Regions from separate parts of the Serratia sp. 25CWL12 genome, predicted to be linked through region 3. Evidence: predicted binding sites of a transcription regulator. Region 3 holds the regulator's gene; each other region holds the start of a gene.

Region 1 (3,285 bases), 960 kb from region 3:
GCTGTGCGCTTAGATACTTTCGCCAAAGAGGGTATTGAACAGGTGTTCTATATCGGCACCAACAATACGGCGGTGTTCACCGAATTGCGGCGCCATATACTCAGTAAATTTGAAAACCTGCCAGTAGCGGGTGAGTATATGCACCGCGACATTTTTGATGTTGCTGAGCGTTATGGCAAAGATACATTTATGATGATAGATAAGTTTGGCACCGAACAGATGCCTCGTTTCTTTACCCTGAAAGGGCGTATGGATACCTATCTGAATAAAGTGCCATTTCTGCCCCGTAATCTTGTCGACCGCATGATGCAGAAAATAAGTGGTTTATCCCCCAACCATTTGCCAATAAGCCTAAAAGAGTACCGCGAACGCTTCGAACATCATCTTATGCTCAAAATGTCAGGCCCAGGGGTAGCAGAAGCACAGAATTATCTACAGCATTACTTTACCCAGGCTGACGGTGACTTCTTTGTTTGCACCGAAGAAGAAGGCAAAAAAGCATTTTTGCATCGCTTTGCTGCAGCGGGGGCTGCCGTGCGCTACCAGGCGGTGCATGCCGATCAGGTACAGGAGATTTTGGCGCTGGATATCGCGTTACGTCGCAACGATTCCGAATGGTTTGAAACCTTGCCACCAGAGATCGACAACAAGCTCCTTAAGAAACTATATTGCGGCCACTTTATGTGTCACGTTTTTCATAATGATTACCTGGTGAAAAAAGGAGTAGACAGCAAGGCATTAAAAGAAGAAATGTTGGCGCTCATTGACCAAAGAGGTGCGGAGTATCCTGCCGAGCACAATGTCGGGCATATGTATCAGGCCAAAGCCGATTTGCAAGTATTTTACCAAGAAGCCGATCCGACCAACAGTTTTAACCCTGGTATTGGTAAAACCAGTAAACAGAAATATTGGGGATAAAAACAAGATACTGTTCCATTACAGGAAAAGGGTTAAGTAGCAATGAATTGATTTTTAAGCAGTTCAAGGATGAACTGCTCTACTGGGAATATTCCTGGTGGCCAGACGACATGACTGCAGCTTGAATATCGACGTGTACAGAACTTGAGTGAGGATCGGTAGGGTTTTACTCAGCCGATATTTTGCATGATGATTTTTAATGCATTGAAAATAAAACAAAAAATAATAAACCCAACCACTGTCATATAACTGTAATATTTTATACATTTTACTGTCATGAAACTGTCCTATTTTCCTTCAATCAGCAATACTTAATTTGACTGAAACAGCCCGAAGTCGATTTTTAAATATCCCATTAGGAGGGATCATGAAACTGATGCGTACCACCGTCGCCAGCATTGTCGCAGCGACTATCTCCCTGGTCTCTGTATCTGCATTCGCTGCTGCGAGCTTGACCGGTGCAGGTGCGACATTCCCCGCTCCGGTTTATGCCAAGTGGGCAGATTCTTATCAGAAAGAGACTGGCAATAAAGTTAACTATCAGGGGATTGGTTCCTCTGGTGGTGTGAAGCAAATTATTGCTAACACCGTTGACTTTGGTGCTTCCGATGCTCCCCTGTCTGACGACAAACTGGCTGCCGATGGCCTGTTTCAGTTCCCAACCGTGATTGGCGGTGTGGTGATGGCGGTCAATATCCCTGGCATCAAATCCGGTGAGCTGACTCTCGATGGTCAAACCCTGGGTGATATCTATTTGGGCAATATCAAAAAATGGAATGACCCAGCGATCACCAAACTGAACCCAGGCGTTAAGTTGCCAGATCAGAATATCGCCGTGGTACGCCGTGCGGACGGTTCTGGTACTTCTTTCGTCTTTACCAGCTATCTGTCTAAGGCAAATGCTCAGTGGAAAGAGAAAGTGGGTACCGGTTCAACGGTTAAGTGGCCAACCGGTTTAGGTGGTAAGGGTAATGACGGTATTGCTGCATTTGTCCAACGTTTACCTGGTTCTATCGGTTATGTAGAATACGCTTATGCCAAACAGAATAATCTGGCCTACACTAAATTAATCTCTGCTGATGGTGAGCCAGTGAGCCCAACCAAAGAGAGCTTTAGCGCTGCAGCCAAAGGGGCCGACTGGAGTAAAACCTTCGCACAGGACTTGACCAACCAAAAAGGTAATAATGCTTGGCCAATTACTTCCACTACCTTTATTCTGCTGCACAAAGAGCAGAAGAAACCAGAGCAAGGTACAGAAGTACTGAAGTTCTTTGATTGGGCCTATAACCAGGGTGCTAAACAGGCTCTTGAACTGGATTACGCTATACTGCCAGATGAGGTAGTTGAGCAAGTCCGTGCAGCTTGGAAGACCAATATCAAAGACAGTTCTGGTAAAGCATTGTTCTAAAAATATATTATTCTAAAAACACAAGAGGTGTGGTATACACCTTGCCTGATGTGTCGGGGCTCAGTAAGCTGAGCCCTTTAAGCTTTATAACAGAAGAGTAATCTATGGCTGGGCCTAAACCGACCATTAAAGCACCGAGTAAAAACGGTGACATTATCTTCAGCGCGCTGGTTAGACTGGCCGCGCTGATTACCTTATTGCTGCTGGGCGGCATTATTGTTTCGCTGATTATTGCCTCCTGGCCAAGTATGCAGGCGTTTGGTTTCGCTTTTCTGTGGACCAAAGAGTGGGATGCACCCGCTGAGCAGTTTGGTGCCTTAGTCCCTATTTACGGGACGTTAGTCACCTCGCTGATTGCCTTGATCATTGCGGTCCCGGTCAGTTTTGGTATTGCGCTGTTCCTGACGGAACTGGCTCCTAATTGGCTTAAGCGCCCGTTAGGTATCGCCATTGAACTGTTGGCGGCGATCCCAAGTATTGTTTACGGTATGTGGGGCCTGTTCGTGTTTGCTCCACTGTTCGCCCAATATTTCCAGACTCCGGTGGGCAATGTCCTTTCTGGTATTCCGATTGTTGGTGAATTATTTTCTGGCCCGGCTTTCGGTATCGGTATTCTGGCTGCCGGGGTGATCCTGGCTATTATGATTATTCCTTACATTGCCGCAGTTATGCGTGATGTATTCGAACAAACCCCGGTAATGATGAAAGAGTCCGCCTACGGTATTGGTTGTACTACCTGGGAAGTGATTTGGCGTATTGTATTGCCGTTTACTAAAAATGGGGTGATTGGCGGTATTATGCTGGGTCTGGGGCGAGCTTTGGGGGAAACCATGGCGGTCACCTTCATTATCGGTAACACCTACCAACTCGACAGTTTCTCACTGTTTATGCCTGGCAACAGTATTACCTCAGCATTGGCCAATGAATTCGCTGAAGCGGAGTCGGGGCTGCACACCTCA
Region 2 (3,285 bases), 620 kb from region 3:
AGAAAAAAACTCACCGGAGTAATCAGCGGTAATACCAGGTTGAAGAAACGCCGTACTGGCCCGGCTCCGTCGATGGCGGCCGCTTCAATCAACGAACGGGGAATCGCTTGCAACGCGGCGAGGAAAAACAGGAAGTTATAACTGATCTGTTGCCACACCGACGCCAGAACCACCAGGAACATCGCCTGACCACTGTTTTGTGCGTGATTCCAGTCGTAACCAAAACTGGCAAGAATGTGGGTAATCAAACCCATACCAGGGCTGAACAGGAAACTCCACAAAACCGCCGCTACAGCTGGAGCGACCGCATAGGGCATGATCATCAGCGTGCGATAAAAGCGACGACCGCGTAATACATGGTCCACCAGCGCAGCAAAAAATAGCGACACCAATAAGCCAATACCTGCGACCAGAAAGCTGAACACCAAAGTGGTGTAAAAAGATTCCAGATAATAGTCGTCTTGTAGCAGTTGCTTAAAATTATCCAAACCGACGAACTGGCTGGACAGACCAAAGGGATCAACACGTTGTACCGAGTACCACAACGCCTGACCCGCTGGCCATAAGAAAAATACCAGGGTGATCAGCAACTGTGGCAAAACCAGAACATAAGGCAACCAACTGCAACCGAAACCGGGACGGTGTGAACTCATCATCAAGGACTCATAGAAAGAAAAACGACGCAGAACGGGCGTCACAAGTAACGCCCGTCTGGATGGTGTTGGTGATTACTTGGTTGAGGCCTCGAAACGACGCAACAGTACGTCACCCCGCTGTACTGCGGTATCTAGCGCCTGCTGAGCCGTTTTCTTGCCAGCCCACACGCTTTCCAGCTCTTCATCTACCACGGTACGGATCTGTGGCATATTCCCCAGACGCAAGCCCTTGGTAAACGGTAATGGGGATTTGTTCAGCATCTGACGGGTGGGGACATCCGCACCGGGAAACTTGTCGTAGAAACCTTGTTGTTTGGTCAACTCATAAGCGGCAGTAGTGATCGGCAGATAACCGGTTTTCTGGTGCCATTCGGCGGCGATTTCCGGCTGTGCCAAAAATTGCATAAATTCCGCCACACCTTTGTAGGTCGCAGGGTCCTTGCCCTTCATTACCCACAGGCTAGCACCACCGATAATGGCGTTTTGCGGTGCAGTTTCCACACCCGCATGGTAAGGCATCATGCCGACGCCAAAATCAAATTTGGCATATTTACGGATACTGGCCATGGAGCCCGAAGAGTCGGTCATGATTGCGCAATCACCATTATAGAACTTCTCGGTTGCCTCACCCTTGCGACCAAAGTAGGTGAAATCCCCTTTTTGCTGCATATCCTGCAAAAGTTGAATATGCTTGACCTGTAATGGCTGGTTGAACTCCAACTTGGCGTTGGTGCCAGCAAAGCCATTATTTTCAGTGGCGAATGGTACTCCATGCCAGGCGCTAAAGTTCTCTAACTGGATCCAGCCCGACCAACCACTGGTAAAACCACACTTGATACCAGCTGCACGCAATTTGGCGGTATCCGCAGCCAGTTCCTGCCAGGTTTTTGGTGGCTGCTCAGGGTTCAAGCCCGCTTTCTTGAAGGCCTCTTTGTTGTAATACATCACTGGAGTGGAGCTATTAAACGGTTGGGATATCAGACGACCACTTTGGTTGTCACTGTAGTAGCCAGCCACTGCCGGTACAAATACTGACTCATCAAAGTTAATCCCAGACTCCTGGAATACTTGATAGACCGGCTTGATGGCTTTACTCGCCATCATGGTCGCGGTACCCACTTCATAAACCTGCAGAATCGCTGGCGCTTTGCCAGCACGATAGGCCGCAATCCCTGCCGCCAGACCTTGTTCGTAGTTACCCTTGTAAACAGGGACGATTTTTACATCAGGGTGAGATTGATTAAAACGACTCGCCAGCGAGTCCACTACTTCACCCAGTTCTCCTTCCATGGAATGCCAGAAGGGGATCTCAGTCACTGCCATAGCCTGCGTGCTGACCACCATGGTCAACGCAACACACAGTGTGTTTTTTTTAATCATTTGAATCAACATGGCTAACTCCTGAAAAATGCGGGAAATGCCCAAGAAAAAAGATACCGGGCATAACATGTCATGTTCAGGTGACAGAAAAATAACGCTTTGGTGAAGGCAACGTGACGGGATAATGACTAAATAATGACGAGCGGAATGCGGCGGTCAGGGGAGCCCCAGACCGCCGTAGAAAAATTACAGCGAACGACGCAGACGCGCCACCGCCTCTTGCATCTGTGGTTCGGTAGCGGTGGCAAATGACAAGCGGAAGGTAGAACGGTCCGGCTTGTCACAGAAGAAGTACTCACCGGGAACAAACACTACCCCTTGTTGCAGCGTGGTGTTTAACCATTCCGTGGCATTGAACGGCTCACGGAAGCGCGCCCACAGGAACATGCCACCTTTTGGCCTATCGAAGCTGATCACATCACCCAGCTCTTTTTCAACCAAGTCCGCCAGGATCTCGCCTTTGTGTTTATAGGCGGCACGGAGCTTTTCAATCTGTGCTGGCAGACGATCCAACCCCAGATAACATTCGACGATGCTCTGCGACAAGGCGCTGGCATGTAAATCGGCCGCTTGCTTGATAATAGCCACTTTGTGCAACAGGAAGGGTGGCAGGACCGCCCAGCCCAGACGCAGGCCTGGGGCCAGGATCTTGGAGAAGGTAGAGGTGTAGATAATATTTTCCGTATGGCCCAATACCTGCTGAGAAATCTGATACAAGGTGGCATTGCGCTCATCAGTGAAACGTAGCTCACCGTAAGGGTCATCTTCAACAATCAGGAAGTTATGTTCCGCAGCCAGTTTAACCAATTGCTCACGGCGTGCAGTACTCAGCGTCAGCCCACTGGGGTTGCCAAAGTTCGGCACCACATAAACCCCTTTGATTTTCTGGGTTTTCAGCAGTTCAGCCAGCTCATCAACCACCATACCTTCGCTGTCTGAAGAGACAGACATCACATGGGCTTCGGCCAACTCCAGCGTTTGCAGCGCGGCCAGATAGGTCGGGCGCTCGACGACAAACACATCTCCGGGGTTAATCAGCGCACGCATCACCAAATCCAGCGCCTGCTGAGACCCCGCAGTCACCAATATATCTTCTGGCTGAGCACGCACGCCACGCACGGCACATAGCTCACAAATACGTTCGCGCAGCAGGTAACTCCCTTCCGTCAATCCATACTGGAAAGCGCTTTTCGGTTGTTCGGTGATCGCCTGCTGAGTAGCCATGCTCAAGCCTTCGAAGTCAAACAGC
Region 3 (3,285 bases):
GATAATCTCAATTTATCCGTAATAAATACCATATGATCTGTTTAATTTTTAAACAAAAAACACACGGAATGTGACAAATATGACCACCTTGTACATTAAAAAACCGCTATTGATGTCTTAAGCGCGCAAGTTGTGCTTTTTTTGCCAATAATAGAATAAATGATGAGCTGAGCATTTCAATGTACCGGTGGGCTCAGGCTCATCCACTGTATCTGGAGAAATAGCACAATCGCAGCGGTACTACTCGCCCATTTTCACCTTATTGTCGATGGATGCGGCTGGCACAATGAGTCGTTTCGGCAACGTAAAGATAAAGCGCGTACCTATGCCCGGGTCACTCAAAATCTCCAAGCGTGAATCATGATGACTCAGAGCATGTTTAACAATGGCCAACCCCAAACCACTGCCGCCGGTCTGCTGTGAACGTGATTTATCAACGCGGTAGAAACGTTCGGTCAAACGCGGAATATGTTCTGCAGCGATCCCTGGACCATTATCACTGACCTGGAACTGAGCACCCAGTGGCGTCTGCTGCCAACTTATCTCGATATGGGTGCCCTTTGGCGTGTGATTCACTGCGTTATACACCAGGTTCGATACGGCACTGTGTAGTTGATCTTCGTTACCAAATACCTGCAAATCTTCATTCACCCGGAAGCTAATCTGGTGATTCCCCGCACTCAGGGATTGCGCCTCTCGTTGCAATACACCCAGGATACGTGGAATATCCACCTTTTGATTCATCGCGATACTTGGCGCAGTTTCAATACGTGACAACGTGAGCAACTGCTTCACCAAGCCATCCATGCGTTTGGTCTGTTCTTGCATGGTACTCAATGCTTTATCGCGCACTGAGCCCTCAAGGGCTTCATCACTCATCATCTCCAAATAGCCCTGCAACACCGTTAACGGTGTGCGCAACTCATGGCTGACATTGGCAAAAAAATTACGCCGGGCCCCTTCCAACTGACGCTTCTGGGTGACATCACGGGCCACCATCAACAATTGCCCTTCGGAATAAGGCATAATGCGGAACTCAACAAAGCGCTCGTTATTTAAGTGCAATGTCAGAGGTTTGAAGAACGACTGCTGTTGCAGATATTGACTAAATTCGGGATAACGTATCAGGTTCAGAATATGTTGACCGTTATCTTCCGGCCAGCGGAAACCCAGCAAGTGCTGCGCCAGGCCGTTACACCAAAAGATATTACCCTCTACGGTGGTCATCACTACCGCATCGGGTAACGACTCCGCACCACTACGAAAACGTTTGATCAATAAGGCCAGTTCGCGGCGGCGATGGCGGTTACGCTGCTGCATTTTATACAAACCATAAAACAGCGGTTCCCAGCTCCCATGTCCCGGGGGCGGCGTCATACTACGATCAACCCACAACCAGTGGGAAAGTTTCAGTTGGTTATAGAAATTCCAGGCGAGGGCTACCAACACCGATGCCAATAACAACCAAGACAAATAACCAAAAATCAACCCAAGCAATAAAGCAGGGAAGCAAAAAAAGGCCAATTCCAGCAGCAGTCTCTTCCAGGATAAGCGTTCTAGCACAATAGTGTTTTCTCCAGCACAGGGCTGTCAGTAGCGCGTTGAAAAACGGTAGCCGGTACCGCGAACAGTTTGCACCATTCTATCATGACCACTGCTCTCCAGCGCCTTACGCAATCGGCGGATATGGACATCAACAGTACGGTCTTCTACATAAACGTTAGTGCCCCAAACGTTGTTCAGCAACTGCTCGCGGCTGTAAACACGTTCGGGATGGGTCATAAAGAAGTGCAACAGCTTGAACTCGGTCGGCCCCATATCCAGTGCCAGCTCATCAGCCATCACTCGATGTGAGGAAGGGTCCAGGCTTAACCCCTGCATTTCAATCAATTCCTCTACGGCCATCGGTGAAATACGGCGCATCACCGCTTTGATCCGGGCCACCAGCTCCTTGGGCGAGAAAGGCTTGATGATATAGTCATCGGCACCCACTTCCAACCCTCGAACCCGATCTTCTTCTTCTCCGCGTGCGGTCAGCATCATCACCGGAATATCCCGTGTCATCGCCTCACGCTTCATATACTTGATAAACTGTATTCCGGACCCACCAGGCAACATCCAGTCCAGTAATACCAGATCAGGAAACGGCTCAGACAGGCTCTTTACGGCGCTGTCATAATCCTCAGCTTCCAATGGTTGATAACCATTCTGTTCCAACACAAAGCACACCATTTCACGGATCGGCGCTTCGTCTTCTACCACCAGTATACGTATTGCCATCGTCAATCCTGCCAATGTGTTAGCGGCCTATTACACTCTGCTTGGATATTATGCGTCAGTTTTATGACAGTTATATGAATAAAACTGCCTCGGGATGACGCTTGGCAGTGAGATTGTTTCAATCCTAGACAAAATACTTCGAGTTGCTTAACAAAACGCCATCCATCTTGTTCAGCGTTTGCCCCCTGCCTGCATCTTGACGGAACTTGGGTATATACTCTGGTGCTATCATCGTTGTCAGCCTGGAAGATTCATGCGCCTGATCCATACCTCTGACTGGCATTTAGGCCAGTACTTTTTCACCAAGAGCCGCGCCGCCGAGCATCAATCTTTTCTGTGTTGGCTGGTTGAGCAGGTGCAACAGCATCAGGTCGATGCGCTAATTGTTGCCGGTGATCTGTTTGATACCGGCTCCCCACCTAGCTACGCACGGGAACTGTATAACCGTTTTGTGGTGCAACTACAACACACCGGTTGCCAGTTGGTGGTACTCGGTGGCAATCATGACTCAGTGGCCACACTCAATGAATCACGGGAACTGCTCTCTTGCCTGAACACCACAGTAATTGCCAATGCGCAAGCCGAAGTTGATCAACAAATTCGAGTGCTCAACCAGCGTGATGGCCAGCCAGGGGCGGTGCTCTGTGCGGTGCCTTTCTTGCGCCCACGGGATTTAGTCACCAGCCAGGCCGGTGAATCGGGCAACCAGAAACAGCAGGTTTTACAACAAGCTATCGCTAATCATTACCATGAGCTTTATCAGTTGGCCTGTGCACGGCGCGATGCCCTGGGCCTAGCCTTGCCGATTATTGCCAGCGGCCATCTGACGACCGTGGGGGTCACCACCTCAGATTCAGTGCGTGATATTTATATCGGTACGCTGGATGCCTTCCCTGCTCAGTTATTCCCCCCCGCCGACTACATTGCGTTGGGCCATATTCATCGTTCGCAATGTGTCGCTAAAACCCAGCATATCCGTTACAGCGGTTCGCCAATCCCGCTCAG

What was found. Region 3 encodes PhoB, which activates phosphate uptake and scavenging genes when phosphate is short. Its sites were predicted from a motif close to CTGTCATAAAACTGNCNNAT; they were not measured.
Region 1: the regulator PhoB is predicted to act here: its motif matches at 1,190-1,209, upstream of pstS (phosphate ABC transporter substrate-binding protein PstS).
Region 2: the regulator PhoB is predicted to act here: its motif matches at 2,117-2,136, upstream of ugpB (sn-glycerol-3-phosphate ABC transporter substrate-binding protein UgpB).

Annotation. Positions count from the first base shown of each region.
Region 1 covers NZ_CM147698.1:4,165,091-4,168,375, reverse strand. The annotation lists gene dld (D-lactate dehydrogenase) at 1-918, shown strand, start outside; gene pstS (phosphate ABC transporter substrate-binding protein PstS) at 1,286-2,326, shown strand; gene pstC (phosphate ABC transporter permease PstC) at 2,431-3,285, shown strand, end outside.
Region 2 covers NZ_CM147698.1:3,818,905-3,822,189, forward strand. The annotation lists gene ugpA (sn-glycerol-3-phosphate ABC transporter permease UgpA) at 1-653, opposite strand, end outside; gene ugpB (sn-glycerol-3-phosphate ABC transporter substrate-binding protein UgpB) at 729-2,048, opposite strand; gene ACX9GV_RS16580 (aminotransferase-like domain-containing protein) at 2,223-3,285, opposite strand, start outside.
Region 3 covers NZ_CM147698.1:3,201,467-3,204,751, forward strand. The annotation lists gene phoR (phosphate regulon sensor histidine kinase PhoR) at 241-1,563, opposite strand; gene phoB (phosphate response regulator transcription factor PhoB) at 1,591-2,280, opposite strand; gene sbcD (exonuclease subunit SbcD) at 2,534-3,285, shown strand, end outside.